Regions from separate parts of the Brevibacillus sp. DP1.3A genome, predicted to be linked through region 2. Evidence: a T-box and tRNA genes for the amino acid it is inferred to sense, from the RefSeq annotation. Region 2 holds a T-box; the other holds one or more tRNA genes.
The links. The T-box of region 2 lies ahead of tyrS (tyrosine--tRNA ligase). A T-box ahead of a tRNA ligase gene usually reads a tRNA of that ligase, here a tRNA-Tyr.
Positions count from the first base shown of each region.

Region 1: it has a tRNA-Tyr gene. The T-box ahead of tyrS (tyrosine--tRNA ligase) is inferred to sense a tRNA for this amino acid. The anticodon was not compared.

Region 1 covers NZ_CP085876.1:3,095,826-3,111,942, forward strand. Annotated here, with positions in the region: gene HP399_RS14515 (hypothetical protein) at 149-658, shown strand; gene HP399_RS14520 (response regulator) at 670-1,356, opposite strand; gene HP399_RS14525 (sensor histidine kinase) at 1,353-2,588, opposite strand; gene HP399_RS14530 (MarR family winged helix-turn-helix transcriptional regulator) at 2,744-3,094, shown strand; gene HP399_RS14535 (efflux RND transporter permease subunit) at 3,218-6,355, shown strand; gene HP399_RS14540 (efflux RND transporter periplasmic adaptor subunit) at 6,384-7,610, shown strand; gene HP399_RS14545 (cytochrome c biogenesis CcdA family protein) at 8,061-8,771, shown strand; gene HP399_RS14550 (TlpA family protein disulfide reductase) at 8,795-9,328, shown strand; gene HP399_RS14555 (hypothetical protein) at 9,501-9,698, shown strand; gene HP399_RS14560 (hypothetical protein) at 9,803-10,111, shown strand; gene HP399_RS14565 (YycC family protein) at 10,388-10,558, shown strand; gene HP399_RS14570 (thioredoxin family protein) at 10,586-11,152, shown strand; gene HP399_RS14575 (hypothetical protein) at 11,219-11,536, shown strand; tRNA gene HP399_RS14580 (tRNA-Tyr) at 11,629-11,713, shown strand; tRNA gene HP399_RS14585 (tRNA-Leu) at 11,759-11,840, shown strand; gene edeQ (edeine self-resistance N-acetyltransferase EdeQ) at 12,007-12,444, opposite strand; gene edeP (edeine non-ribosomal peptide synthetase EdeP) at 12,747-16,117, shown strand, end outside.
Region 2 covers NZ_CP085876.1:3,654,658-3,670,774, forward strand. Annotated here, with positions in the region: gene HP399_RS16505 (MerR family transcriptional regulator) at 1-163, shown strand, start outside; gene HP399_RS16510 (MFS transporter) at 195-1,415, shown strand; gene tyrS (tyrosine--tRNA ligase) at 1,465-2,727, opposite strand; T-box leader at 2,791-3,020, opposite strand; gene HP399_RS16520 (ATP-binding cassette domain-containing protein) at 3,096-4,631, opposite strand; gene HP399_RS16525 (DUF6138 family protein) at 4,908-6,572, opposite strand; gene HP399_RS16530 (suppressor of fused domain protein) at 6,609-7,670, opposite strand; gene HP399_RS16535 (RNA ligase family protein) at 7,806-8,444, opposite strand; gene HP399_RS16540 (AAA family ATPase) at 8,459-9,421, opposite strand; gene HP399_RS16545 (hypothetical protein) at 9,532-10,350, opposite strand; gene HP399_RS16550 (protein adenylyltransferase SelO) at 10,457-11,932, opposite strand; gene HP399_RS16555 (alcohol dehydrogenase catalytic domain-containing protein) at 12,238-13,266, opposite strand; gene HP399_RS16560 (aldehyde dehydrogenase family protein) at 13,299-14,798, opposite strand; gene HP399_RS16565 (flavin-containing monooxygenase) at 14,845-16,117, opposite strand, start outside.

The DNA of each region.
Region 1 (16,117 bases), 560 kb from region 2:
CTTTTTTTACGTTCGAATGAGCGGATGGTCCTATTCGCGAAAAAGTTGCAAGTCTTTCGAATCAATCTTTTTGTAAGCTGTTGTCAAGGCCTGTCGATCAGTGGAATAATTTACAAAACGGTTACAATTTGAACGGAGTTGAACAACGGTGATTCGGATGCTGAAAAAAAACGAAACGAGGTGGAGCTACTGGGAGGTTTGGTATGAGGAAACGGAGCACCTTTACACCGTTCATTACGGAAAGGTAGGGGAAATTGGCGACTATTTTGCTGTAGTAGCGGAGCAGATCGAGGGAAGGCCAGACGAAGTTTTGCAGAGCTGGGCAGAAGAGATGAAAGAACAAGGATATCAGGTCATGAAAGAGAACGATTTCCACCCGATGATCGTTCGCTTTCCCCAATTGTGTGAGTCAGAGATTGAGATACGCTATTTGATCGAACAGCTGTTGGACGAATGCTTGGGAAAGACAGGGAATGGCCACAGCGACGGTGGGGAAGACAGCGAGAGGACGTTGGCAGTGATTTGTCGAGTGATCGATACGAAGAAAGCGGCTGCTGCCGTATTTGAAGCGATGTCCAGCGCACAGCTGGTACAAGGGTTTTCCATCAGCATAAAGCAGGAGGATGGAAACTTGATCCCACTTAGTCCTCCTGCCTGAAGATGTCTGATTTATTTCACGATTTTGTGCCGCAGTGCTTTTGCCACTGCCTGGGTACGATCCTCGACACCCATCTTTTGCAAAATCCGATGCACATGTGTTTTTACAGTGCCTTCTGATATAAACAAGTTTTGCGCAATCTGATCATTTCGATAGCCATCTGCGATCTGTTGAAGGACATCCAACTCTCGATCCGTCAGTTCATCTAGCAAGACTGATTGAGAAGAGGTAGTCGAATCAGGTGTCTCACGTTGACCTTGGAGTGCTTCGGCAAGTGCTTTTGCAGCTGTCACGGTGTGGAAGAGGGCTTCTCCCTGGTGGGCTCTGCGAATGAGATCAAGCATTTCCTGAGAGTCGGCATCCTTTAGCATATAGCCGACGGCTCCAGCACGTATCCCTTCCACCACATAATTGTGATTGTCAAAGGTGGTAAGAATCAATACCTTCGTGCGAGGATGCAGCAGCATGATTTCTCTTGTGGCCTCAATACCAGACTTGTTGGGCATCTGAACATCCATCAAAACGACATCAGGTGCGAGGGCGCCAATTAGTTCAACTGCTTCAACGCCATCGGAAGCTTCTCCAATTACTTCCATATCGGATTGCATTTGAATGACATAACCCAAACCTTGGCGAATCATGGTTTGGTCATCTACTAGGACCACGCGAATGGCTCCTTCTTTTTGTTTACCGGTCATGTTCGCATGCTCCTTTCAGGTTCAGTCTGGCCAATCGGAAAGCTGAAATCGAGTTGGAATCCGTGTGGCTCTCGAATGCGATAGGCGAGAGTTCCGTTCAATAACTGAATTCGTTCAGATATGCCAGTTAGGCCAAAGCCAGGTTTGATTTTTTGGTCGCTCGTGATGCTTCCATCGTCTCGAATGGACAACAAAAGGATGTCCTTCTTTTGTTCAATGATGACGAGAATTTCTTTTGCGTCAGAATGACGTAGGGAATTGGTGATCGCTTCTTGCAAAATACGATAAAACGTTATCGTCATTTCTTGAGAGAGCGGAATGTCCAGATCGGAGCATATCAGCTCCATTTTTATTCCTGTATGCTTTTGAGCCTGCGACAAGAGAGCTCGCAGAGGCGTAAGTCCCAAGGAGGTTTTATCTAGGGCCAATGTATGGACAGACGTGCGGATATCCTCCAGACTTTGCTTGGCAACACCGAGCATATTGCGCACGGCTTCTTGTGCGTTGTCAGGTCCATCCTGCAACATATACTTCAAGGCATGTAGCTGGACAATGAGTGAAGTCAAACTATGGCCCAATGCATCGTGAATATCACGGGCAATTCGCGTTCGTTCCTCTAAAACCGCTACTTGAAGGGAATGAAGTGCTGCTTCTTGAAGTTGTAAGTGCGCCTCTTGCAACTCTGTATGTGCTTTTTGCAGCTGCTCCAGGTGCTGTTGGTTGGTTTCGTATGCTTCTGTTTGAATCCGATAGCCACGTGCGCCGATATAGCATCCCACATACGTAAGAATATAAGAGATGATGTGCGTGAATTTCAGGTTTTCTTCAAAATATAAAAAAAGCGTACTGCACGTACCAAAAAAAGTAGCATAAGCCAACGCACGGCGTCCATGAATGTGAAAACCGATAAAAACAGCGAGTGGGAGCATCAAGCCGAAGCCCTCTCCACCCAAGATGAGCGACTTTAGTAACGAGACAATTCCAAGCACGACTGTCACAAACTCGAATTGGAAAGGCTTCCATTTTTTCTTGGAAGTCCAAAATACCACAAGGTAACAAATAAATAGTACAATGGTAAGAGAAAATTGCAACGGAGTTTCCCGTTTAAAGGAATCAGGAAGCAAAGCTAATACAATTAAGATGGAAAACCACATGATCAGTAAACGTTTTTGTATGGCTTTCATCATTATCTTCAACAATGAGAAGTCCTTCTTTCTCTGCCGAATAATCACTTAACTTCATTCTAGCATGCGTTGTCGTCTATCTCCAGATAGATAAATCCCTGTCAGAAATCTACCCCTGGGTAGACTTCACTACATATACATTTCAGTAGAATTATTTTTGGGAAATAAACGATTAGTTATGGGTGTGAAGTGGTTAAGTAAGGATGGCAAGGGAGGTTCTCATGAAAGAACTGATTCAGTTGGCAAAACTCCTGCAAGAAGCCAGTATTTTGTTTACCACGATTTCTGAGCAAGAGCTGGATACAAGCGATGTAACCTGGCAACAGGTCTTGATTCTGGAGCAGCTTGGAAACGGGCCAAAGACAATGGGGGACATAAGTAAGACTGTCGGTCTTTCATACAGCACAACTTCCGGTCTCATTAACCGGTTGGAGCAGGAAAACCTGGTACGCAGGTTCCGAGACCAATCAGATCGACGAGTTGTGTGGGTGTCACTGACAGAGCGTGTATACCAACAGCGAGATGTGAAATGGGGAAATTCACAAACCGTTTAAAAATGGTTTCATCCCTTGATATTTCGTTAAACGAAATGCTACTACGAGGTTCCCTTGTTCATTTCGTTATGCGAACTATTACTCACAAAAAATTAGCAGATATATAAAGAAGAGGTGAGTGGATTGAATCTTTCTGAACTATCGATTAAACGCCCGGTCACCATGATTATGTTGACTCTGGCCATGATGATTTTTGGTTTCGTTTCACTGCCTCGCTTGTCGATTGATCTCATGCCGGATCTTAACTTCCCGGTTGCTGTCGTGGTTACATCCGTTGACGGCGGATCTCCGAGTGAGGTAGAAAAACTGGTAACGAAACCGATTGAGGACGCACTTGCAACGGTATCCGATTTAGATAGTATACAATCGGTATCGATGGAAGGCGCTTCGCAGGTTATTCTCATGTTTAACTGGGGGACAGACCTTGATCAGGCGACTCTCGACATGCGGGAGAAGGTAGATCAGGTTCGTGGCTCTTTGCCTGACTCAGCCAGAGCGCCACGCGTATTGCGCATTGACCCGAACAGTACACCGATCATTGAATTTGCGGTGACGGGTGAGCAAGATATCAACAAATTGAAAAAGATGGCAGAGAATATGATCCAATCACGCCTAGAGCGTATTGATGGGGTTGCATCTGCTTCCATCAGCGGCGGACAAAGCCGGATCATCGATGTTACAGTCGACCCAGCCAAACTAGCGGCGTATGGACTGTCACTTGACCAAGTTCAACAAGCTCTACAGACCAGCAACTTGTCAGGTTCCGGTGGAGCGGTACGCGAGGGTGACGCCAAGCTCAACATCCGTGTACAAGGTGAGTTTGCCGATGTCGAACAAATCGCGCTGACACCAATCTCTGTCGGAGGAAACTCCATTAGGCTCAGCGATATTGCCGAAGTAAAAGACACGCATCAAGATATAACGCAAATGAGTTACGTAAATGGAACACCTAGCTTGGGTATTAAAGTGACAAAAGCTTCTGGCGGAAACACCATTGAGGTAGCAGATGATGTAAAAGCTGAGCTGGAGAAAATCAAAAGCGAGCTGCCAGAAGGCGTAGAAATCATTACGACCCTGGATACATCCATCTACATTAAGGATTCCGTTTACACCACTGCTGAACATGCCCTGTTGGGTGGCGGTATCGGTATGATCTTGCTGTTCTTCTTCTTGGGCAGCTTGCGATCAATGGTAATTGCGGTCATCGTTCTTCCAGTATCGATCGTTGCTACGTTTTTGCTGATGTACATGACTGGACAGACGATCAACCTGATTTCCCTCTCCGGTTTGACATTGGGATTGGGATCATTGATTGACTTTGCGGTTGTTATGCTCGAGAATGTTTTCCGTCACCGAGAACAGGGAAAAGGCATGATGGAAGCCGCCTTGGATGGTTCCAAGGAAGTAGGTACGGCAGTTATGGCTTCGGCTTTGGCGCAAATCTGCGTATTCTTGCCGATTGCTCTCACAGAAGGTATTGCTTCTGAGTTGTTTGGACCACTTGCATTGACGGTTGTTTACTCGCATATTGCGGCGCTTGTATTCTCGATTTTGCTCGTGCCGATGCTGAGTTCGAGAATTTTGAACAAAATTCCGTCGCATACGCATCATGAGAACTATCGTGGAATCAATCCAGTTACTTGGTTCAACATTGGATTTAGCAAAGTAGAAAAAGGTTACCAAGGATTGTTAAAATGGTCTTTGGGCCATCGTAAAACAGTCATGATTTCTTCGGTCGTTATGATGGTGGGCTCTCTCGCATTGACTCCATTGATCGGGGCAGAGTTTATCCCGGCCATGGACCAAGGGCAAGTAAACATCTCCATCAAAATGCCAAATGGTACCGTTCTGGCTGAAACAGAAAAGGTAACCAGACAAGTAGAAGAAATTGTCAACACGGTTCCGGAGAAGAAAATTGTAGCGACTTCGGTTGGTAGTAATGCATCACCGATAGCGAGCACGTTGTCATCCAATCAGGGAACGATCAGCCTGATGCTGGTAGATCTTGATCAGCGCACACGTTCCTCCAATGAAGTTGTGATGGATCTCCAGGAAAAGCTGAAGCATATTGCTGGACCTGAAATTAAGGTAAGCGCACCAGCTGGTATGTCTACTGGTTCCCCAATCCAACTGAAGGTTAGTGGGGATGATTTAGACGTATTGAAAGATATTAGTGATATCATTAAAGGTGAAATTGAGAAGGTACCAGGTACGAGTAACGTAACAACCAGCTTGGAAGAATCAAGACAAGAGCTGGAAGTGAAGATCAATGCGGAGAAAGCGAGCTTGTACGGATTGACGACCGGACAAATTCTCTCCAGTGTTCGCACTTCCTTCCAAGGTCAAACGGTAACGTACTATCGAACGGGTGATGATGAGATTGACGTCAACCTCAAGCTGCCGAAAGAGTATCAGGAAGATATCAACTTCTTGAACAATATGCGAATTTCCGCTCCAGGAGGAGCACAGATCGCACTTACCTCGGTTGCGACTATCAGTAAGATAGATGTGCCTGTATCGATTAACCGTGCCAACTCAAGCCGTGAAGTTCAAGTAACGAGTGATTTGGCAGGACGTGACCTGAGCTCTGTCACACGGGAAGTGCAAGAGAAAATCTCGAAGCTGAATCTCCCAGATGGTTACAAAGTCGATTTTGGCGGGCAAAGTGAAGAAATGATGGAATCATTCAGTAGCCTTGCTCTCGCGATTGTACTGTCAGTTGTATTGCTTTACATGGTAATGGCAGCGCAGTTTGAATCGTTCTACACCCCGTTTATCATCATGTTCTCCGTGCCACCGACCGTTACAGGCGTTCTGCTTGGACTATTGGCGACAGGCACAACGATCAGCGTTGGGGTTTTGATTGGGTACATTCTGTTGATCGGTCTGGTCGTGAACAACGCGATTGTATTGATCGACTACGTAAACCAATTGCGCGCAAAAGGTATGGAGCTGTATGATGCGATCCTGCATGCCGGACCGATTCGTCTTCGTCCGATTTTGATGACGACACTCACCACCATTCTGGCGATTGGACCGCTCGCATTCTCTGGCGGTGCCGGTTCTGAGACGAATGCTCCAATGGCCGTAACGGTTATTTTCGGTCTCGGATTCTCTACACTGATTACGCTGGTTCTGGTTCCTGTCGTTGCTTCTTGGTTTGATGATTTAGGGAAAAAGAGACGCTTGAAGCGCCAGTTGAAACTCGAAAAGAAACTAGAAAAGAAACAAAAGAAAATTAATCCCGCTTTGGAATCGTAAGACGTTTGTGGGAAGAGGAGGGACATACATGAAACTAAGTAAAAAACCCGTCATTTTGGCATTGCTAGCCATCTCGCTAGTGGCAGGGTGCTCCAGCCCGCAAGCGGAAACGCCGCCTACGGAAACAGTGGCAGCGGCAACCCCTGTACAGGTGGAAACTGTTGCAACGGGCACAGTGGTATCAGATTCTGGTCTCACGGCAAAGCTGGCGCCGAGTGAGGAAGTGCAAGTTTCCCCGAAAATGGGTGGGAAAATTTCTTCCCTGCCAGTGAAACTGGGCCAATACGTGACAAAAGGTCAAGTATTGTTCAAGCTCGATGAGAAAGATCTGGTGAACGGTGTTAAACAAGCAGAAGCAGCCTACAACGTATCAAAAGCGAGCTTAAACCAAGCAGGCAGCAGCTCTGATCAAGGTTTGGTCCAAGCAAAAAATAGCCTGAAGCAGGCAGAAACTGCCCTTCAGGATGCAAAAGTAAACCAGCAGCGGATGCAACAGCTCTTTTCACAAGGAGCGATTTCCGCTCAGCAGATGGAACAGGCAAATTCCCAATTGACAACGGCACAGACCTCTTATGATAACGCGCAGCAGGGTGTGCAATCTGCAGGACAAAAAACAAGTGTGCAAGTTTCCGAAGCCTCTGTACAGCAAGCACAAGTAAGCCTACAAAATGCTCGTGAGCAATTAGCGAATGCGACTGTGACGTCTCCGATTAACGGATATATTTCCAGCGTAAACGGCGCAGTTGGTCAAATGGCAGGTCAGCAGCCGGTTGTGGTTGTTGTGAACACGAACCCACTTCTAGTAAAAGCGAATTTGTCAGAAGCAGATATCACAAAAGTAAAAGTAGGAACTACCGTAAAAGTAAACGTACAATCGACTGGAAAAACGATTGATGCCAAAGTAACGGCGATGAGTCCAGTAATGGATACAAATCTCAAGGCATATCCAGTTGAGATTACGATTCCAAACCCATCCAATGAGCTGAAGTCCGATATGGTTGTGAATGTAACCTTCCCATCGGTTGGGGAAAGTGGAGCAACATCGATCGTTGTAACGCGCGGTGCAGTATTTGATCGCGATGGTAAGCAGTATGTATTCAAGCTGGAAGGTGACACTGCAAAACAAGTCGAGGTCACTACAGGTAAATCCTCCAGTGATCAGATCGAAATTTTGACAGGCTTGTCTGCCGGCGATAAGATCGTGGTAAAAGGGCAAACACTGCTTCAAGATGGCGGCAAAGTCACTATTCAGTAAGAAAAGAATAGCAGGGAAGGGGCGGAGTACATCCGCCTCTTTTTTTGTGTACAATGGAAGTATTCGTCTCATTCCAAAAGGGAGGTGTCTTCATCTGTACTTCCAAAAACCACAGTCTGGTGATTATCCTGCGCAGTTTGAAACCTATATCAAAATCGCACGTGAAGGTGATCTGAATGAGCTGCTTTGCGCTCAGGAGGAAGAAATACTTGCACGCTTTCGATCCTGACAGGTACATGTCACATTTGTCACAAATCTGATCTGTTTTCTAAAGTGGACCAGATTTATCCATCCAATTGTTAATTTTTGTGCCGAGTTTTAAGACATAATGAATATTATGTAAAGTAAATTGTCACGGATTTAAGACAAAGTGTCATTGCTACTTTTGAAGGGGGAAAAGATTCGATACAATGAGAAGATAGTGGATAAAATACCCACCGGAGGTTACATATGACTGGCGATATTACTGTGTTTTTGGCTTTTGCAGCAGGTTTCCTTTCGTTTATTTCCCCTTGCTGCCTGCCGCTTTATCCGTCCTTTTTGTCTTACATAACTGGGGTTACGGTAGATGAAGTGAAGAAAGGGAGAGCGGTTTTTCGCAAGCAAGCCTTCTTGCATACCTTTTTCTTCATTGTCGGGTTTTCGATCATTTTCGTTGCACTCGGGCTGTCTACATCTTGGATCGGAAGCTTGTTTACCGATCAACAGGACTTAATTCGTCAACTGGGCGGTATTTTGCTTGCTGTCATTGGTTTGGTTATGCTTGGCGTGTTTAAAATGGATTGGATGATGCGTTCTTTTAAAGTCGATTTAAAATCGAGACCATTGGGGTATACTGGGTCCATACTGGTGGGAATGACGTATGCAGCTGGATGGACACCTTGTGTGGGACCGATTCTTTCTGGCATTATCGTCATGGGCGTTTCCAATCCATCAAGCGCTCTGGCTTACACATTGGCGTATACACTCGGTTTCGCCATTCCATTTTTTGTCATGACGTTCTTCATCAGTAAGGTGAACGCGATTGTGAAGTATTCCGACCTGTTTATGAAAATCGGAGGAGCCATTATGATTTTGTTTGGTATTCTTCTGTATACAGATAAACTGACGGATATTACACGCGTGCTCATTCAAATGTACGGAGGCTTTACGGGATTCTAACTCAGTAGGGCAGAGGTGACAAAATGAAAAAGCTGTTGCTCGCGGTGCTCGTATTATTGGGGGTCGGACTTGCTGTTTGGGAAAAGCCTCAAGAAACGGCCGCAATCGTAGCAGAGGTTCAAAAACCGGAAGTTGGCTTTGCGGCTCCTCATTTTACACTGACAGGATTGGATCAGCAGACGTACAAGGTAGAAGGAAAAAGGACGAAACCATTAGTCTTGAACTTTTGGGCTTCCTGGTGTGGACCATGCAAGCTGGAGGCGCCTGATTTACAAAAAGTCTATGAAAAATACGGCGGACAGGTTGATCTGTATGGCGTGAACGTCACGAGTAATGACAGTCCTGAAGCAGCCATGGCCTTTGTCACCAATTACAAGCTGACATTTCCGATACCGATGGACGTTGCTGGAACCGTGTCGAACCGTTACAAGGTGATGGCGTTCCCAACTACGTACTTGATTGACGCAGATGGGATTGTACGAAAGAAGATAATCGGCATGGTTGATGCCTCTACACTGGAGCTGGAACTGCGCCAGTTGTTAAGTCCAAAGCCATAGGGAAGGCTCATAAGTCGCTTGGAGAGATTTCTCCGGCGGCTTTTTCTATTTGTTGACACGAATGACAAGGCCCATTTTGCAGGTGACTATCTTGATTTTGTATGCTTGCCTAAAGAGCGGGGGTGTTCTCCTTCATAGACTGGAGTGATCCAGGGCAAAGGGAGGAAAGCGGATGGCCAAGGGCAAAAAGATAAAGAAGAAGAATTCGCGACAGCACCCCAATCAAGTACAGCTGAAAATCGTAACGTCCCATACATGTCAAGTATGCAAGCAGCAATGTGCACGAGGGTTGGCATATCTGGAACAGATGTCCCAGCCCGGCGCGATCGGCTTTGGTGTACCATGCATCTTGACTAAACAAAAGCCATAGTTCGTCCTTTTCGAAGTGCAGTTTACGGTTCACGGGAGATAGTCCCTTCACTTTCATTCAAAAGGGACTATCTTTTTTGGCGTGAAAAGCGAGGAAAAGCCGATTTGCATGTAGAAGTGAGACCTAAACAAAAGAAATCGGAGGAGGAATTGCCTACGGATCGGGTGAGAGAAGCTGTAAAAAACCATTATCAATTAGACGTTGAGTGTATCGAACGCATTGCATATGGCTTGTGGGAAGAAAGCTTTTCCGTTTGGACAAGCAGTCAACGTTATTATGTAAAACGTTTTTATGCAAAATGGCGCTTACAAACTCGCTACGAGGAGATGCTTACTGGTCTAACACTCAGCCAAGAACTGAGAGGGAAAGGCTTTCCGGCGCAGCTATCACCCATGGGAATTGCCACTTCGTGAAGCAAAGGCTATGGGGGAGCTACTAACCCATTTTCATCAGTAATTTGAGCCTTTTCCCCCAGTTGAGGACGTTCCCATGCTCTCGCCTTCCAAAGCGATTCCGCCTTTGGCACAAGCTGGAACAAGAACTGCTGGATATGCTTTTCCAGGATCCTTCGCAGGTCACTGTGGTTGGCAGGGATAACTGATGAGCCTCAAGATACCAAGCTGGCAGGTTTAACTGCCGTGTATTATACTGAAGGGACTGATGAAAGCAAGCGGAAGGAGTGGAAATACATGCGACCGTTACAAATATCACCTGATACGGCTGTTAAGCTGGCCGAAGCACTTCAGGTACCTTTAGAGCGTCTCATGCACATGCCGCAACATATTTTGTTACAAAAAATGATGGAGTTGGCAAAGCAAGAGAAAGAAGCAAATGAGGGAGAGTCTGAAAAGCAAGACTAGATTCATTACATACGAGGAGGAGAAAAGATGGGGGCAAACGTAGCACATAAATTCCGTACGGGGCTCAAGCCACAAGCGTTTGTGGAAAGCATGACAAAAAATCAGGATACATACCAAAACTGGTCGGATGCATTTTCATGGGAGGATGAACAAGACCGTGCGTTTTTTGCCTCTCTCCAGCATCGTGATGACCTCAGATGCTTGATTTTGGCTGCGGAATGGTGTGGCGACGTCGTTCGCAACTTGCCAGTCGTATTGCATGCCTTGAAAGAAACAGACATGCCAGTGGAAATTATGGTGATGGAAGAACACCTCGATCTCATGGATGAGTTTCTCACGATGGGCGGTCGGGCGATCCCTGTTGTTATTTTCGCGGACACGGGTGGACATGTTCTGGCAAAATGGGGACCTCGACCGAAGCATGTCCAAGCTGTCATGACGGCGTTTAAACAGCAAAACCCGGACCGAAATGCACCAGATTATGAAGACAAGATCAAAGTGGCACGTGCCGAAATGCTCGAGCAGTATGGAGAAGGCACTGGCTACCAGCAAGTGATTGTCAAAGAACTGAGAGAGCTGATTTCCTCGATCTAATCTATCACATCAATAACAGGGCGGAGTCACGGCTCCGTCCATTTTCATGCAGAAGGGCTGAATAACATGTATTACTACGGGAATGAAACCATTATGTCCTTGGAGCAGGTGCTTCGGTTAAAAGCTTCGGAAGTTCGAATTCTGGAGTGGGTACGTACCTACGAGTTTTTAGAAAATAGTTATGGGATAGATGAATCCGTTCCCTACTTCTTGGAGATAAAATGCGAAGAAGAGCAAGTGAAGATTCGTAAAAACCGCATACTAGACTTCCCGGAATACTCCTGTGAGGGAGAAGCAACATTTCAAGAAGTGGACGAAGCACTGCGCGTCTTTCACGAGTGGGCACAGGAAATCTTGGAGAAAAAAGAGAGTCAAGCCAAATAAATATATTGACGTCAAACAAAGTTCATGGTAAATTAATAAATGTCGCTTCTGGTTGAAGAGAGTAGGCACAGAAGATAGACAGCACATACTGTGGGGAGATAGTGAAGTGGCTAAACACGGCAGACTGTAAATCTGCTCCCTCCGGGTTCGGCGGTTCGAATCCGTCTCTCCCCACCATTGATTTTCTATCGATGATGTGCTATTTTATTCATAGTTTCACATGCCGGTGTGGCGGAATGGCAGACGCGCGCGACTCAAAATCGTGAGGGAAACCGTGGGGGTTCAAGTCCCTTCACCGGCACCATATCTAAAACGAATGCACACTAACCATGATGTTTACAGACACATGGAAGGTGTGTTTTTTAGTTTACGGAAAAATAATAAACAATTCAAACAGCGGCGATTCTAAGACTTGATTTTCAGGTCTTAGGTCGCCGCTGTTTCATTTTTGGGGAGCGAAAATAGCTAGTTTAAAAGTTCAATTCTGCAATAGTCTCGCCAAACAGGACCATGCCATTTTTTTGAAATCCGAGTGAAGCGTAAAGGTTTTCGGCAGCGACATTGGCTGGGGCATAACCAATGACAATTTTTTGACAATCGTCTTTTGCCTTCAGTATATCAATGACTTGCGAAATCGCAGCACGTCCGTAGCCTTGCCGTTGATACTTAGCATCAACTAAGAGTCTGTAAATCCAGTAGTTGCTATCGTCGGGGTCAAGTCCATACATGACAAAGCCAACCATCGTGTCATCATGGTAGATGGCCAAAGGGACAAATGTAGTTTGAAACTTTGCTTCAGCGATGGAGTAAAGGTTCGGGGCAACAAACTCACTTTGTTCGGGAGTAGGTTCCAGTTCAATACACTCTTCCCAGTTTTCCAAGGTTACTTCACGAAGTGTCACAGACATCTAATCACATTCATCCTTCCAGGGGCTTGATTTTACCAATATATTACATTTTATCCTACGTGAAAAGACAGACAAAATCAATAGTGTGCACAAAATTTTTTCCATTCTTATGAAGCGATAGAAAAAGGAAAAAAGAGGTTTAATTCACCTAATTTTCAGAAATAACATTTAATGGAAAATTCATTTGACACTTTAGAAGAGTCATCGATATAGTTGGGATGGAAGTATTTGTAATCAATTAGATTTTTTGCCATATCTGAATTGTGATTACATCTGCACAATTCAGAAAGGGGGGAAATGCATTGCATCAGGATAAGAAGCAATGGAAGGACGGATATCCTTTAAGTCATCCACAAAAGCGTATCTGGTATACGGAAAAATTACATCCACAGCTTCCTGTCCATACGCTAGGGGGGATGGTGCGGGTTCAAGGAAAAGTGAAACTGGATGTACTGGAAGCGGCCATTCACCTGTTCATTCAAAAGAACGATGCTTTGCGACTCAACTATCAGGAAGAAGAGACAGTCCTTCAGTTTGTTGGAGAGTACGAACCGCAGCCATTGCAGGTGTTTGATTTCAGACAGGAACCGAATGCCCCTGATCGGTGCAGACAATTCCTGCAGGCTTTGTTTGCAAAGCCGTTTTCGATTGGACGGGAGCCTCTGTTCTACTTTTGTCTGATTCAACTGAGTGACGAAGAAGCGGGGTATTTTGTAAAGTTTCACCATTTGATTGCTGATGGTTGGTCCATCTCAATCATGACAGAACAAATTGCTCACTATTATGACACGTTGTTGGCAGGCGGTACTGTTCGTGTAGGAGAAGAACACGCTTATCAAGCTTTTGTCGACAGGGAGCATGCCTATTCTCAGTCTGAGAGATTTGAAAAGGACAAGCGATACTGGCGGGACAAGTTTCAGAGCTTACCCGTGATCACGACCTTACAAAAAGCAACAGATACAACCGAAGGCAAGCGCAAAGTCTATGCATTCAACCGTGAAGATTCTACAAGAATACGCGAGTTTGCAAACCAGATGAAATGCTCCCTAAATTCCATGTTTGTGGCTCTCGTCAGTCTTTACCTTCAGCGTTGTACGAGGCAAGAAGAAATCGTGATCGGTACACCGTTGTTAAACCGTTCAGGAAAAGTGGAGCGCAAAATATTCGGGATGTTCACAAGCACCATGCCATTTCGTTTGGCAGTTCCGATGGAAATGGATGCTTTCGATTATGTCAAATATGTTAACAGGGAACTCACTTCCTGTTTTTTTCATCAGAAATATCCCTACGATTTGCTGGCTCAAGAGTTGGAATTGAAGAAACATGGCTATGACAGCCTGTTTCAGATTTGTGTAAATTATTACAGCACGCAGCTGCCCTTCACCCTTGGCGGGCACTCCGTGACGAATGAGGAGTTTTACAATGGTCACCAGTTGTATTCGCTCCAAGTAATTATCAGGGAATGGGCTACAGATGAACAATTGACGCTGGAATTGGATTATAAGATCGCTGAGTACACGGAAAATGATGTTGATCGAATAGTGAATCATCTCGTAAGGCTGCTCAATCAGATGATCTCGAATCCAGAAGTCCCGCTGTCCAATCTGAACTTCCTTGCTGACGAAGAGTTGGCACTACAACTCAAAACGTGGAACGATACTGCGGCTTCCTATTCCAGCGAGAAGACGGTTGTTCAGTTGTTTGAAGAGCAAGTAAAACGTTCGCCACAGGGAGTTGCATTGGAGTCAGAGGGGCGCATGCTGACATTTCAGGAAGTGCAGGATCAAGTGAATCGACTCGCTCAGTCGTTGCGAACGCGAGGAGTTGGCCCTGGTGTAATTGTTGCGCTGCTGGCAGATCATTCGCCAGAGATGATCATCGGGCTGTTGGCCGTGCTAAAAGCAGGCGGGGCTTACCTTCCGATTGACCCGCAACTCCCTTCTCAGCGCATCGAATACCTGCTGTCTGATTCTGGAGCGGACCTGTTGCTTCGTCACACCTCGCGGACAGAGATTATTTCGTGGTCCAAAGAAATCCTGGAGCTCGGTGATTCGTCCCTGTATCTCAATGATGGGGCAAGCCTGGAATCGGTTAATCAGCCAGAGGATTTGGCCTATGTCATTTATACTTCAGGCTCTACCGGAAATCCGAAGGGGGTCATGGTCACTCATCGAGGGTTAGTCAACTATATTTCGTGGGCGAAAGACCGATATCTCTCCTGTCCTGAAGAAGCGTTTGCTTTTTATTCCTCACTGGCATTTGATTTGACGGTTACGTCCATTTTTTGCCCGTTGGTAAAGGGAAATCGGATGGTGATCTATCCGCACTCCGATTCAGAGTTTGTGTTATCTCGCATCTTTAGCGACGGACGTTCCCATGTTGTAAAGCTGACACCTGCGCATCTGTTTTTGCTGCAAGAAATCGATTTGCGTTCTACTACGGTAAAAAGAGTGATAGTAGGCGGCGAGGACTTGAAGGTGAGTCTGGCTGAGGCGATTCATGCGAAATGGAACGGACAAATCGAAATTCTCAATGAGTATGGCCCTACCGAGACAGTAGTCGGTTGCATGATCTATCAATACGATCCAGAGAGCGATGTCGAGGGTTCTGTGCCGATTGGACATCCGATCAGCAACGTACAGCTCTACATTTTGGATTCATATGGGAAACCAATCCCGATCGGATCGACAGGAGAGCTATTTATCTCGGGAGATAGTGTGGCACAGGGGTATCTTAACCGCGAGGAATTGACTCAAGAGCGTTTCCTACCCGATCCGTTTCAGCCAGGTAAAGTGATGTACAAGACTGGCGATCTGGTTCGCTATCGGCCAAATGGAGTCATGGAGTATCTGGGACGGGCTGACTATCAGGTGAAGATTCATGGTTACCGCATTGAATTGGGGGAAATTGAACAGCAGCTACTTGGCCATTCTTCTGTGCGTGAGGCAGTGGTGATCGATCGAATGGATACGTGGGGGCGTAAGTACCTTTGTGCTTATTTGATCACGGAAACATCTTTCCGGGAAAAAGAGCTCCGTGAAGAACTGGCAAGTCGATTGCCCGCATACATGATCCCTTCGCAAATCGTGCAGCTTGAACAGTTTCCGCTGACCTCAAATGGCAAGGTAGATCGAAAACAGCTTCCCGAGCCTGTCATTGAGAGAAAAGGTGCGGAGGATGAAACCAGTCCTCGTGACGAGTTTGACAAGCTATTGGTTGAAGTGTACGAGGACGTGCTTGGTCGTTCGCCATTTGGTCTACATGACCCGTTTTCTCAACTAGGGGGAGATTCGATCAAGGCGATTCAGGTTTCCTATCGATTGCATCAGCGGGGAATCAAGATTCCGGTAAGAGACATCTTGATTTATGACACAATTGCAGAACTAAAAACGAGAAGTGACTGGAGCTGGGGAGTGGAACAGATCTCACAAGAGCCGTGTACTGGCGAGTTACCGTCATCTCCTATCGTTTCTTGGTTTTTGTCACAACAGTTCCGCAATGCTGATCATTGGAACCAGTCGTTGCTCCTTGAAAGCAAAGAAAAAGTAACGCTGGAGGAGTTTGAAGCAAGTCTTTCTGCACTGGTTAACCATCACGATTGTTTGCGACTCAATTACTCTGTAAAAGAGGAGAAGCTCTTTTACAATGAGCGCCATCTTACCAGCCGAGTGTC
Region 2 (16,117 bases):
GTGCCGTTGCACTGCGAGTGTCGAATTGGCGATGTGGATTGAACGAAATGGATATCGGATCAAAGAGAATGAACCGCGTCGTGAAATTTGTGTTCGTCGTGAAAATCCCGAAGACCCGGACTCTTATGTCGCCGAGCTCCAGATTGCCGTAGAAAAAGCGTAACGTTCGAACATGTGGAGAGGAGATTCAGCTATTGAACAGACAGCAAAAGTTCCTAACTTTCGCCTTATTTTTATTGACCTTCGTTCTGGGTACGAGTGAATTTGTGATCATCTCGCTGCTCAGTGATGTGGCAACTGAGTTGGGCATATCGATTTCAACAGTAGGATCGCTCGTATCAGCCTTTGCCATTTCGTTTGCCATCGGTACACCAATCTTAACGGCGATATTCAGCCGATTTGCCAAGTATCCACTCATGCTTACATTGATAGGCATCTTTATTATAGGGAATATTCTTACTGCCCTATCCGAGACGTATGTGTTGCTTCTTGTTTCCAGAATCTTGACTGCCGTTGTTACCGGGGTTTTGATTGCACTTGCCATGGCGGTTGCCAGTGAAACGATGCCTGCTGAGAAGAGAGGGGCTGCTATTTCTATCATTTTTGCGGGCTTCACGATTGCCAGCGTTGTCGGGGTGCCACTTGGTACTTTTATTGGGCAATGGGGCGGTTGGCAAATGGCCTTTTGGTTTGCGGCTCTACTAGGCGTCCTATCTCTCCTAGCAAGTGCAGCGACCATCCCAAAAGGATTGAAGGGGTCGAACAGCTCCTTGCAAAAACAAATCGGGTTACTGACCAATAAACGTATCATCATCGCGTTCTTTATCCCGGCATTAAGTATCGCGGCAACCTACACGGTATACACGTATTTAACTCCTTTGCTGCAAGAAGTGCTCTTCGTACCGAACGAATATATTAGTCTCGTATTTTTATTGTACGGGGTCATTTCGATCTTTAGCACGTTGATTGGTGGAAAACTAGCAGCTCACAACGGGATAGGAAAGCTCCGGTATGTGTATCTGATGCAAGCTGTTATTCTCGCATCTCTTTATGTTTCGTCCCATTCCCATCTCGGTGGATTCATCAGCTTATCATTGATGGCCTTGGTCGTTTATATCATGAATTCCACGATGCAATTGTATTTTATTGATTTGGCCGATAAACATTTCCCGGCTGCCAGAGATTTGGCGTCCTCATTAACTCCCGTGTCAGTCAATGTCGGGATCGCCCTCGGATCAGCATTGGGTGGATTTATCACGACAAACCGAGAACTCATTGATGTTTCCTGGGTCGGTGCGATTGTCGCGATCGTTGCATCGTTGTTGACTTTTATCAGCTACAGTTTAGATCGCAAGGCGATGTCCTTCCCCACTCATACGTTGGAGGACTGTCAAACACGAAAATCATACAAATAAAAGAAGAAGCTTCCCTTCATGTTTCCAGGGAAGCTTCTTATTCCTTCATCTATTGAGACAATTTTACCAAGCTGTAGTTTTTCTTGCCTTTGCGGATAATGATGAAGCGGCCGCCGATAGCGAGACTTGGCGTAACTTCCAGTTCCAGATCGGTAACGCGCTCGCCATTCATGGAGATAGCGCCTTTTGTAATATCCTCACGTGCTTGACGCTTGGATGGCTCAATGCCGATCTCAACGAGCCAGTCGACAATGTTCTTCGTTTCGAGGGTAGATTCGAACGTCGGCATTTCTTTGAAGCCTTGCTCGATCTCATCTGCCGATAGCGATTTAATATCACCAGTAAACAAAGCAGCTGTAATGCGCTTCGCCTGCTCCAGCAATTCCTCGCCGTGCACAAATCTCGTCATTTCCTCAGCCAGCGCTTTTTGCGCCTCGCGTTTATGTGGCTCAGACTGTACTTTTTCAGCCAGCTCTTCAATCTGCTCTTTCGAGAGGAATGTAAAGTATTTCAAGTATTTCACAACATCGCGGTCATCGGTATTCGCCCAGAATTGGTAGAATTCGAATGGTGTTGTTTTGTTTGGATCGAGCCAGATGGCTCCTCCTGCTGTCTTCCCGAATTTCGTACCATCTGCCTTCAGCATGAGAGGAATAGTGAGTCCGAATGCTTTTGCTTCTGGTCCTTCTTTTTTGCGGATCAGATCGAGGCCGCTAGTAATGTTGCCCCATTGGTCGGAACCGCCGATTTGCAGCTGAACATCTTCATGTTTGTACAGATGTAGGTAATCCAGCGATTGCAGAATTTGATAGGAAAACTCCGTAAACGAAATGCCGCTTTCCAGTCTGCTCGATACAACATCCTTGGCAAGCATCGTATTAATGCTGAAGTTTTTCCCGTAATCCCGCAAAAATTCAATGACATTGATTTTGTGCGTCCAGTCGTAGTTGTTCACCAAACGGATTTGGTTGTCGCCTTCTGTTACGAACAGCTTCTTCATTTGTGCTGTGAGCGCATCTACGTTCTCCTGAATTTGTTCCAGTGTTTGCAAAGAGCGCTCGGATTGACGGCCGCTCGGATCGCCAATCGTACCTGTTGCACCACCGATCAAAATGACCGGACGATGACCAGCGAGCTGGAAGCGTTTCAGTACCATGAAAGGAATCAAGTGACCGATATGCATGCTGTCACCTGTTGGATCGACACCACAATATAACGAGACTGCTTTTTCATTCGTTAATTCTCGCAGTCCTTCTGCATCTGTTTGCTGATTGATGGCTTCGCGCCATTCGAGTTCGTCGATAATATTCACTGCCATACACTCCTTCAATCTCCTATGGTAAAAAACAAAAAATCGCCCCTTGTCTATTGTAGACATAGGGACGATTGAATAACCGTGTTACCACCCATCTTGCACTAATGGACCCAAGCGCTTGCGCAGGCCATTCATGCCACTCATAGCGAGTTATCGTTCGCGATTCCGCTCGGCATTACCCGAGATACTCCAGAGTGTAATTCGCTCGCTTATTGTGTACCGGGTTTCATCAACCCCCGGCTTTCTAGAACAGGGAATAAGCTGCTACTGGGCTCTTTCAACGTATGTTTCATATGAAATTAAAGTCAGTATATTGAATTCAAATAGCAATGTCAACCATGTAGCAATGATTCCGCTACTATCCCTTAGTTTATTTTCGTGAGCCCTTCAGAAGTTAGTTCATAAACAGTTGTTGCGACTTCATGTAAATACCGTCGATCATGCGAAATACTGATAATCACACCGTCAAAAGCCGTTAAAGCGCGGCACAGAACAGGAGTCGTCAAAGGACTGAAGTTTCGGGTCGGTTCATCCAGTATCAATATTTCGCACTGATCCAAAATCATTTTTACCAGGAGCAATTTCGCTTTCTGTCCCCCAGACAAGTTTATAATGGGTTGATGCATCTCATCTTTTGTAAATTTCATACTACCTAAATGCGTATACGCTTTTGTAATCGCATCTTTAACACCCGTTGTTTCCAAGTATTCAATCGGTGTTCTGGTCGAATCCAGCCGGTCTTCATAGTTTTGGGGCATGTACCCGATCTTTAATGAGGAGTACTGGATTAGCTCATCCATGATCTTTTTCAACAACGTCGTTTTTCCCACCCCATTTTCCCCAATAATCGCGACTTTTTCTGGCCCCTTGATCGATAAGTGAATCTGTTTCGATAGCTGTTTGTTCGCTATTTGCAGTACATCCAATGAAAAGTCGAGGATTTGCCTACTGCCGGGCACATGCACTGCAGAATCAAACCGGAATTCGCTTGCTTCTTCTACACTTGGTGCCTCTACAAACGTTTGCGATGCTTTCTCCATACGCTCTCTTTGATTTTTCAGAGACTTGATTTTCTTTTGCAGTCGCGGGTCTGACCGGGATACATTCCGATGTTGATGTTCTGCCTTATTCCAAACGTCATGCCATTTCTCCATTTGCTTTCTATGATCAGAAGCTTGCTTCCTGGCTATCGTTTCTTGTTTGCTCAAGTGGCTCTCGCGATTCGCGAGGTAATTCTCATATGGTTCTCTTGAAAACGTATATTTGGGTACTTGTTTGCGCTTCGTCAGTTCCATATGAAGGATACCGTTTGCTGTATTCGCAATAAATGTTTCGTCATGCGATACATAGATAACAGGAATAGCCGTCTGTTGAATAAATTCTTCCAGCCACTCCATCGTTTGAATATCCAAATCATTCGTGGGTTCATCCAGCAATAGAACATCCGGCTTCTGTGCCAGCAGACTTAAAAAGCGGTATTTGAAACGCTCACCACCGGACAGAACACCCATCTTTTTATCTGAATCCAATGCATGAATGCCGAGGTCATCCATCGCTCTCACCAGTTCTTTGCTCCATTGATTTTCGGCAAAAAAGTCGGCAATGGTCATTTGTTTCTCTTCGTCCGATAGCTCCTGTGCAAGATAACCCATGGAACATTCGTTTCTCAACACGTTACCTTCAAATGTGCAGTACTCGGCAATCATTTGTTCCGCGTATATCAATTTTAATAAGCTGCTTTTGCCATTTCCTTCTTCCCCGATGATAGCAATCTTGTCGCTGAGTTGCAGGGTGAGATGCAAATTGTGAATGAGCGTCCTGTCGTCTTTTTTGGTGGTAATCGTGATATTGTGCAGTTCTACCATTTGGATTCCCCATTTCGTTTTTACGTTTCTCGTCATTTACTCTTTGTTCATCTGTATCACCCCCTTTTTTGACAACAAAAAAGATGCTTCTGTCCAATAAACAGAAGCATCTTGCTCTCGTTCTTGAAATCGCTATATGAAAAATAGACCATACAGGGATTCAAGATATACATTTGCGGGTGAATTTGGCTTCTTGTTTATTTATTATAGGATTGGCTTTTCCAATAAATAAACAATTGCGCAAATGATTCACCCTCCGTTCCAATTAGTTGACTTCAATATAGCATGGCCTTCTAAATAATGTCAATCAAGCTATTCGATCAAGGCTAGCACTTGTGCAAGCTTGTCTTTGATGGGGGAAGATTCCTTTTTTACAGCCTGTGCGAGCTTCTTATTCCCGCCGAAAAGACGATAAATAACGGTTCCCCGCTGGTAATCTTCCATCGTTGCAAGCTCTCCTATGAGGGCATCCACCAGTTCTGCACGATCGATGGTGATATTTTTCAAAGGCTTCGCCGAGTCGCTACTGCCAAGCACCAGAGAGACGAGTACTGGCATATTCTCTACAGTTACACCATGCGCCTCCATAAAAGCCATGGCAAAATCGTCTTGGGCAGACTGATGCTCCGTGTCGACCAGCTCCATATAACGACGAACAAGTGGAAAATAATCGTTGCTAGACAAGCCGAGAGCCAATACCGCATAAGTGCCAGGCATGACTGATTTCTCACTAGGCTCTACATCTCCGTACCACGCGAACTCCTCCATCGCTAGCTCGGCATATTCTGCGATTTTCGGGTATAAGGCAGGGTAACGGGACGCATTCGCAAAAAACTGGTGGAGACCTGACTTCGCCAGTTTTTTTACTGGCAGGTAGTGCTTTGCGCTGCTCTTCAGCTTGAGCTTGTACCCTTTGGGAAAACCTTCACGCAAAAGGCCGTTGATAAAATTGATGGCCTCACCGTAGGTGGCTTCTTCCTCAGATACGATCCGGATGTCGATCTCTTGCAAAACGTCATTGGCGGTCGCTTGAATCAGACTGCTTTTATACTCGTTTTCAAAGCGACCGCTGCCTCGTTTTACATAGTCCGCAGCCTGCTTGGAGCCAAGCTGAACAGCGAGGTCCAAGAACTTCTTGCGGGTGTCCGGTTCCTTGTTCCCAATTGCGAGAGCTACGTACAGGAAAAAATCCAGCTCCTCTGTTTTTAGTTCCTGACGCTCCTGCTCAGGTTTCAAAACCCAATCCAGTCCATAATGCCCAGTACGATCAAAATAGTTGACTAAAAAACGTTCCTCCGCCCAGCCTTTTAAAGCCAAAGTAAAGTGGTATGTCCATGAATCACTGCGTTCTTTATTGGAGCGCAGCTTTTCGCTAAGATGCTGGATGAGCGGTTCGATAACCTCCTGCTTTTGTTCCATCAGATCGGGATTGACGAGACAATGAGCGAAGAAAAAATCGTCTTTTTCATGCGGACGTATAGGAAGCTCCGGCTTGATTTTTGTCTCGATAAATTGATCCAGTGCTTGTTTTAGACTCTCGAGTTTTCGTTCGTTTACGAAATGGTGAGAATGGCATTGCACCGATTGTTTCCACTCGAATTCAAAGACGAGCTCGAAGCGGTAATCAAAAAAGTGAGAATCATAGTCAGTGGAATGGAAAAGGGATTCCATTCGATCACACAGTGCGGGGAAAAACTCTTGCATGAGAATTTCCTCTGTAAGCTCCTCCATGTAAGGACCCGCGTCGTATTTGTACGAGTCGTCACTCCATTTGAAAGGTTCATGGACATCCACGTGGATTTTGCCATTGGCCCAATTGAGTTTTCCTTTTCTCCATGCCACTCTCAGGTAGTCTTTGATCCCCGCCTGCAGTTGACTCCAGTCTTTGATCTCGTTGATCCGCTGGTTCTCTTTCTTGTAAATTTCTTGGATGGAAGTCCATACTTCGTTTAGAAATGCTTCTGCTGCCTGATTCATTGACTGACTCCTCCTCGCCAAAACAGCGCTACCTTCTTAACCGATGACCTTGACGACATTGCCCTCGCTATCGGTAATATTGGTTTTCACAATGTTGATGGCAATTCCTTTCAGAGATGGGATCTCAAAGCTGCATTCCTTTGGAAGTAACTGCTTGGTAAGCGCAATCGTTGTCGCATCATCGAGAACAAAGCGAATAACGTCATCTCCTGGAATACATTCAGGATTTTCTCCTGCCTCAAATACAACTCGAACATCAGGTCCCACCAAACTCAGGCTTTCCCCTTTGCGCATACGTCCTCGGAGAATTTTCCCGATGACTTCCGCTTGCTTAGCTCCCAGCCTCAGGGTCGAAGGCGTTTTTTTCAAAAAGCCATTTTTACCTGGCTCCCAGCCAAGCTGGCTGACAAACAAATAGGCAGTGTTGGAGCCTTCTTGTTCCATTCCTTTTTGAACAGCATCTGTAACTGTAGAGTTGCGAAGGAGAGAATCCCGCTCGAGATCGGTTATGTAGGAAGGCATGTACGGCAATCCAGATTGGAGTACGCCACGTGTATTCCAAGCCATCATCGCATCGAGTTCATCACCTGTAACCCCGACCATTTGCAAGAATTGCACCCGACCATTCGGCGTATCGATTTCGGCAAGCTGTGGGTCTGTGACAAAAGCGAGCGCAGTCAGTTGGGTATCGGCGTCCAAGCATATCGGACCGTTTGCATCCAAATGATCCCCTGCCTGAAAAACATTCCCGGTGTTGAATACGTAACGTCCCATATTTTGAAGCAGATTCAGCGCCCAGGCAGGCGGTTCTTCCTCGTCGTCCTTTCGCGCCAATCGAAACGTCAATTCAAAGCCAAAACCGCTTTCCTCTTCATTCTCGGACTCTTTTTCATACAACTCGGTAAATCCATAGGTCACAAAATGCCAATGCGGGTATGGCTCGTCTGATTTGTAGGCGCTTATTCCATCCAATGGATCGTGACCACCCAGCGCATACGAGATGAGCGTCCCGTAATGCTTAGGCTCCTGCTCTCCATAAATCTTTCTCATCTCCTGATCAATGGCATCCCAGCCCACTGACATCATTTCTTCATCCATTTCTTCGTTCATCTCTCTCGCCTCCTATGTAATGACTGTCTTAACAATAGCCAAAATAAAATTTGGATACTCTATTAGACGGTCAATACCACTTAGCAAATTACATCGTTCTCATTCCCTTCTATTCAAAAGTCTTTAATCGGTTTGTGCTATCCCATTCGGAACGACTGGCTTCGATAACCAGTGCTGGTCGGTTTGCACATGATTTTTGCGCACAAACTTGGCGGCAGATTGTTTAAAATCTTCGTACGGAAACCTCTCCGTTATTCGTACCACATACCCCTCTTGTTCTCCGCCGAAGACAGATTGTTTGGTGTAGCAACTTTTTACGGTCTCTTCCTTCCAAATCCCTCTGTATAAGACAGGTGCTGTTTTAAAGCCAAGTAATTCGGCCCATTCTACCGTTTCATCCCACGACAAGCATTCATTGTTTTCATTCCAGATCGAGAACACGTAGAAATAGCTCGTTAGGTGTTCGTAATAGATGGAATGCAGCGCATATACATTTTCCCCACAAATTCTCCAGCCTTCCGGAATATGAAACGAAATCGTCCCGTGCAGCATCTTTACCCAATGTCTAGATGCATGATCTTTGCTATCCAGTGACCTTGCGTGGATATGATTTCGGTACAGCGTGGTATTTTCACCATCCAGCTTCTCTGTCACGACTACTTCTTTTCCCTCGAAATGACTAACCGTTCGCAAGATTTTATCATCGTCGGTTCTACTTCTTGACCAGGGTAAATGAAAGGTTCTCGGGTATTTTTTCAACATCGTTATTCACCTCCTTATTTGGCATAGGCATCACCTTCCTTAAAGAAGTACAGCTTCCATAGGTACTCATCGCCCAACAAATGATAAATCTCGGAAATATCTTGCTGCGTTCCGTAGTTAATCTTCATGTGCATTTGAATCAGATTGACGACTTCGAAGATAAAATCATCTTCGAATCCTAATTCTTTTAAGAAATGGCAAGCAATTTGCGCAGAAACATGCTCATGTCCGTAGTAGGAGTAATGGCCTTTCATCGGTTTGTAGGTTTTGCAAAATGGTTTTCCTGTATCGTGAAACAAGGCGACCACTTGCATGAGAAATTTGTCTTCTTCCGTGTAAAAGGCGTTTACATAATCGAAAACATGATAGGTATGCTTGCACAAAGGGTACTGATGATAAGGGTTTTCCTGATTAAACTGATACATCTCTTTAAAGATCGGAATAGCATTCAATCTGGCGAATAACTCTTCATAGGAGGGTTCATTTTGAAGCAATTGAACGAACTCTTCTTTTTCAATGGCATAAGGAACTGGTTCGTGCAAGAGATGAATGTGATCCCAGCCTTCATTCTTAATGGGAAAATGGAAGTTCTTCCGCATCTTTGCCACGATGTATTCGTCTACGGTTCTCTTTCGGGATCGATTGCGCTCCAGGCAAACAGAATAGGGAACATCGACGTAATAGCATTCTTTTTGGACATCAGGAAATTTGGCAAGGACCTTCATTCTTTTCTCTCTGTCAATATTGGTTGCATCTAAGATGACATTCTTTCCATTCGCCAGCTCCGTTGCGATTTTCGAATAAACCGCAAAAAATACTTGCGCTGACTTTTTTTGTTTTCGCTCATCACCAAATAAGTTCTGGCGAATTTCATCCGTAGACACGATGGTTGCCCGTTCCTTTTTGGCAATTTCTTGTGCCCACTTGCTTTTGCCACTGCCCGCAATGCCTGACAGGACGATTAATTTCTTTTTCACTTATATCTCACCTCCTTTCAATAGAAACTAACTTTTCGACTTACTTTTCCAATATTATACACACTTCGCGTATAGATGGCACCCTTCTTTGTTCCTAGATTTCCCCTTCTTTACAGCCACGGACCAAAGAAGCTCTGGACAACTTGCTCGGAATAGCTATCTTCCCCCCGCCAATTCACGACGGCGAAAAAGTCGTTCTTCCCGCCACGCCCTGGTCTGTCCTTGCTTGGAGCCAAGATCCCAGCGGATGCAAGGATTTCCATGAAGACATCCCGTTCGTTCTTGCTAGATGGAAAGACACCATGGAGGCGCTTCTCCAATTGCCGGGCGGCATCAGTTGGTTCACTGCTCGCGATGATGGCTAGCACTTGACGGAGGATGGCTACATCTTCTTCCTGTACCGTAAGATTTTCTTCTGTACGTAATAGCTCCAGATCAAGCATGAGGTACGGTAGATAGTTCAGACGGATACCCCCCCACTTGATTCTTTCAAAATTCAGGACATTCAAATCTTCATCCGTATATAGCTCTCGTCCAGCGATATAGTAACGGTCGCATTTATGGCAGTCTCCGTACATGGCGAAGTACGTGCCGTTTTCTGGATTCGTATACTTCCCGGCGTTACTTTCGAATGCATGTACTTTCAAAGGCTCTGTCAAAGCCCAACTAGACAAGGCGCTACGCAGGTACACCTTTCGCGTTGAGAGACTGTGCAAAAATGCTGTGGCGACTTGTTCTTTCGTCACTTTTTCATGCAGAGCAATGATTTTCTCTATGCACTCCTCGTGACTGATCGTCAGTAGGTCAAACATGAGGCCTTTGCTTTTGGCGTATTCAAAATCTGCTCCCGTAAAATCGTATGGGCGGCTCTTCCACCCGTTGCTGCTCCAAAATGTTTTCATCAAGATTTGCTTTGCTTTTTTATCCATAAAACAATTGCTCCTTTTTTCTTTGCTTTCCATATTTTAGCGCAGAGCGGACGTATGAAAAAAGAGTCCAACATGTGAAAGATCGTTGGACCCTGGTTGCGTGCTATTACGTACCGCAAAACGTTTGGTAAGGACGTGCCGATTCCGCTGGTAAAGTCGTGTATTCTACCTGTTCAGGCGTGTACGCATATGGATCAGAAAGGACTGCCAAAAGCCGTTCCATCACCGTGTAGTCGCCCTTTTTCCATGCTGCTTCCAATGCTTCTTCTACACGATGGTTCCGTGGGATGACTGCCGGATTACTCTTTTTCATAAACTGTTGTACCGCTTCGGTGTCTTCTGGCTGTCTTGTTAGTCGTGCTTTCCACTGCTCATGCCAATCCGTGAATTCGCTCGTGCCAAACAGCACGGTATCTTCTGGTTGATTGATCGTGAGCGCACGGAATGTATTCGTGTAGTCGGCACGGTGCTCCTTCATCATGTTGAGCAGACCTTCGATCAATGCTTCGTCTTGTTCCTCTTCGTTAGACAATCCGAGCTTTGCCCGCATTCCTGCAAGCCAATGGCTATGATACAGCTTGCTAAATTCGGCGAGAGCATCTTCGGCCATTTTCACAGCCTGCGCTTCGTTGTCATGCAGCAACGGCAATAAGGTTTCCGCAAAACGAGAAAGATTCCACACAGCAATGTACGGCTGATTTCCGTAAGCATAGCGACCCTGAACATCAATGGAGCTAAATACCGTTGCGGGATCATACGTGTCCATGTAAGCACAAGGACCGTAATCAATAGTTTCGCCGCTGATCGCCATGTTGTCGGTGTTCATGACCCCGTGAATAAAGCCCGCGAGTTGCCACTTGGCAATCAACGCAGCCTGACGCTGGATGACTCCCTTCAGTAGGAGGAGGTAGCGGTTTTCTTCTGCTTCGATCTCTGGAAAATGTCTTTGCAACGTGTAATCAGCTAACGCGCGGAGATCTTCTATGGAGCACCATCTTGCCGCGAATTGAAACGTGCCTACTCTGATATGACTGGCTGCAACACGCGTCAAAATGGCACCAGGCAGCTCGGCTTCGCGATAGATAGACTCGCCAGTTGTCACTACTGCAAGGCTCCGAGTGGTAGGAATTCCGAGTCCATGCATGGCCTCGCTAATGATGTATTCGCGTAGCATCGGGCCAAGCGCTGCTCTACCATCGCCGCCGCGTGAATAAGGTGTTCTGCCGGAACCTTTCAGTTGGATATCAAAGCGCTCGCCGGAGGGTGAAATCTGCTCACCAAGCAGAAGAGCCCTGCCGTCGCCTAGCATGGTAAAATGACCAAATTGGTGTCCCGCATATGCTTGCGCGAGAGGCATTGCGCCTTCTGGTGCCTCATTTCCCGCGAGCATGGCTACAGTATCGGCGCTTTGAAGGGCTTCGGCGTTCAGCCCGAGCGACTTTGCCAATGACTCGTTTAGAATGGCGAGCTTCGGTAAATGCACAGGAGGTGGGCTCAGTCGGGAATAAAAGGATTTCGGCAGCGTTGTATAGCTGTTGTCGAAGTTCCATCCCGGTTCGATCGTTGTTTTTTTGTCTGTCATTGTATCTCCTTTTATCGATTGGTGTATTTGAATGGAAGTAACTGTACACTTGATACATTTTGCCAGTTTATTATACCCTTTTCACCAAGATTGGAGCACATTGGTCAGGTGAAAAAACAAAAAAACGCCGGTTTTCCCCTCGACGTTTTCGTTCTGTGTTAACAATATGATGCTCACTAAAACCATGAGAACCATGGTAACTTGTGTTCGTTTTCTATCAGCACTCTGCCCATTGCTGGCAGTTAAAAAGAGTCTGCTGTGATGACCAGCAGACTCTTCCCAATGTTCGCAATGACTAGCTTTTCTTATTCGAATTTTGTGACAACAAATGTTCCGGTCAGCGTATTTTGGGTCATCCCTTCAAAAATGTCGTTCACTTCAGAAAGAGAAACCTCGCGATTCACCATTTTGCTAGGAGAAAGTTTTCCTTGCAACACAAAAGAGAGCAAAGACGAGTAACCATGAACCGGCATACCAAAGGTAGAAAGGAAGCGAATTTCTTTCTTGACCATATCAGTCACAGGGATCGTAACATTTCCACCATCGTGTGTAATAAGCCCCCCTTGCAAGTGACGTCCGTCCTTTTTGAGGCTGAGAATCGAGTTTACACATGTTTCAGAATGGCCCAGTGCATCAACAGACACGTCCGCTCCACCCTTCGTGAGTTCCATGATGGCTTCGACGGGGTTCGTTTTACGACTGTTAATGATATAAGCTGCTCCCATCTGCTTGGCTAACGCCAAATTCGTATCTTGAATGTCCACACCGATTACATTTGCCCCCATTGCTGAGGCAATGTTGATCGCAGAAAGTCCGAGTCCACCACATCCATAAATGGCCACCCACTCCCCAGGCATAACTTGTGCCCGATCGACCAGACCATGGAACGCGGTCATGAAGCGGCAGCCCAAGGCCGAAGCATCGAGGAAGTCAATTTCCTCTGGCAAGTGGATGACATTCCGGTCTCCTTTTGGAACGGCGACGTATTCTGCGTAGCCGCCATCATAGGACATCCCGGGGAATGACCTGGAGTCACACAGGTTTGACTTCCCACTGAGACAAAAAGGGCAAGTTCCATCACTTCCGATAAATGGGACAACTACCCGATCTCCCTTTTTAAAATGGGTCACTTCCCTACCCACTTCTTCTACGACGCCGCAGAATTCATGACCCAAAATACGGTTTGCCGGTTGTCCATGCAGCCAAAAATGCAAGTCACTCCGGCATACTCCATTTGCCATTACTTTAATAAGAATCCCGTCTTTATCAGGTGTGGGATCTTGAACATTTTTCACTTCACATTTCTGTTTATCTACGAGTACCAGTGCCTTCATTCTGTTTACCCCCTGATATGGTTTTGATTGATTTAATTGAGGCTGATTAAGACACTTTTCGTTTTTGTGTATGCTTCAATACCTTGATTGCCCATTTCCACGCCGATTCCGCTTTGCTTATGCCCACCAAAGGGAAGACCATTATCCGATTTGAGGTACGTATTTACCCAGACAGTTCCTGCTTTTAATGCATCGATGACTTTATGCGCAGTTGTCAAGTTTTGGGTCCATACACCGGCAGCCAATCCATATTCGGTTTCGTTCGCTCTTTCAATGACTTCCTCTATCTGTTCAAACGGCATGACGCACAAGACCGGGCCGAATATCTCCTCTTTTACGGCAGTGCAATTTTCTTCGAGATCAGTAAGAATGGTAGGCTCCAAATAATTACCGCCTGCCAGCTCGCCCTCTTGTATAACGTTCCCACCTGTTAAAACGGTAGCTCCTTCTTTTTGGGCGATTTCAATATAATTTTTCACCGATTGCAAGTGCTCTTTGGAAATCAGCGGTCCCATCTGTGTAGCTGGGTCTAGTGGGTTCCCCACTTTCATTTTTTGTGCCATTTCAACCAATTTTTCTGTGACCTGTTGAAAGACTGACTTTTCCACATAGAGTCGAGTCCCTGCCACACATATCTGGCCCTGGTTTGTAAACATTCCCATAAACGCGCCTTGAATCGCTTTGTCCAGGTCGGCATCCGCAAAAATAATGTTTGGTGATTTTCCGCCTAATTCCAGTGTGATTTTTTTCAGAGTGTCAGCGGATTTTCTCATGATGCCTTTGCCCACTTCCGTTGACCCTGTGAAACCGATTTTGTCGATATCAGGGTGACTCGTGATCGCTTCCCCAATTTTACGACCGGAGCCTGTTACAATGTTCACCACTCCTGCGGGGAAACCCGCTTCCATGATCAGTTCACCAAGTAACAAAGTTGTTAGGGTGGTTTGCTGGGAAGGCTTCAAAATCACGGTATTCCCTGCGGCGAGCGGAGCAGCTAACTTCCAGACTGTCCCCAGCAAAGGATAGTTCCATGGTGTGATTTGTCCGCAAACCCCTAAAGGCTCTCTTCGTGTATAGGCATGAAAATTGCCACCTGATGTAAGCGGTATCGTTTGTCCTGTTAATTTTGTCGCCCATCCTGCATAATAGCGCAAGTGAGCGACTGCACTTGGGACGAAGCCGTGGCGTGTTAGCGTAATCGTATTTCCGCCATCCAGCGTCTCGAGATAAGCAAATTCTTCGACGCGTTGTTCCAGCAAATCGGCGAGCTTATTGAGGAATTTTGTTCGTTCTGCAGGAGAAGTTTTGGACCAAGACCCGTTAAATGCTGCTCTTGCTGCACGAACTGCCTGATCTACGTCTGCCTCGTCTCCTTCATAAATTTTCGCAATGACCTCCCCATTTGCTGGATTGATAGATTCATAGATTTTGCCGGAGAGAGAAGGAACCCATTCGCCATTGATCAGCATTTGTTTTTTGTCGGAAAGGAACTGTGCTACGCTTTCTTGCGGTACACCCAAAACTTTGGACATGCTTTTCATCTCCTGTCAATTTGCTTTTCTTCATTTGCATCTACTTCTAGGATATGGTTTCTCTAGTGGACGACGGTGTTAAGGAGAAGCCCTTATAGCCCTTGGCTGCGACCTCGTCGCAAATTTTGCGATAAGCTCCAACACCGCCTACATAGATGAGGAATCCACGTGGTTTGCCCTCTATATTTGCACCTGTGTACCAGGAATCTGTTTTCGTGTAGAGTGTCGAATCCGCCACTTCACTACAATGCTTGCTCCAAGCCTCCTCTGCCTCCACTTTCGCCTCAATAGATGCAATCCCATGTTCGCGCAAATATTCTATGCAATCGCCAATCCATTCCACATGCTGCTCAATGGAAACAGGAACGTTGGACAAGGAGGAAGGACTCTCAGGACCAGTAATCATAAACATGTTCGGGAAACCAGCGTTTGCGATGCCAAGGTACGTTCTAGTTTGCGGACCTCCCGCCCATTTTTCTTTGAGTGAGATTCCGTCTTTTCCACGAATATCGATCTTAAACAACGGCCCGGTCATCGCATCGTAACCAGTTGCAAAAACGAGGATATCCAGTTCATACTCTTCTTCCGTCGTTTTGAGTCCCTTGGGTGTTATCTCGGTAATCGGCGCACTCTTCACATCGACTAGCGTGACATTATGGCGGTTGTATGTCTCATAATAATTGGTGTCCAGAACAGGCCGTTTCGCAGCGAAATAATAAGTTGGTTTCAAAAGCTCGGCCACCTTGGTGTCTTTTACAACTTCACTTATTTTAGAGCGAATAAAATCGGCTGCTGTTTCGTTGGCTTCTGCGTTTAGTATCAAGTCATTGTAAGTGCTACCTAACCCAAAGCCTCCCCGATCCCAGACCTTTTGATATTCCCGCTGGCGTTCTTCCGGTGTATCTTCCAACGCAGATCGATCATTTTGCACTTTGTGAAGATAGCCAGTTGCAGATTCACGTGTTTGCCGTTTTATCTCACTATAGTTAGATTTCGTCTGGCGTATAAATTCCGGATCATAGGGATGGTTTCTCGCTGGCGTGCAATACCCTGGTGTCCGCTGAAAGACAAACAGATGCTCTGCCTCCTCGGCAATGACGGGGATCGACTGGATGCCGCTTGAACCTGTACCGATCACTCCAACTCGCTTCCCCTTGAATTCTACTTTTTCGTGTGGCCAATGTCCGGTGTGGTACCACTCGCCTTCGAAGCTATCAAAGCCCTTGAACTTGGGGATATTGGAGGAGGAGAGATTACCGACCCCCGTAATAAAATACGTCGCCGTTACATGTGTGCCGTCTTCCATTTGGAGTCTCCAC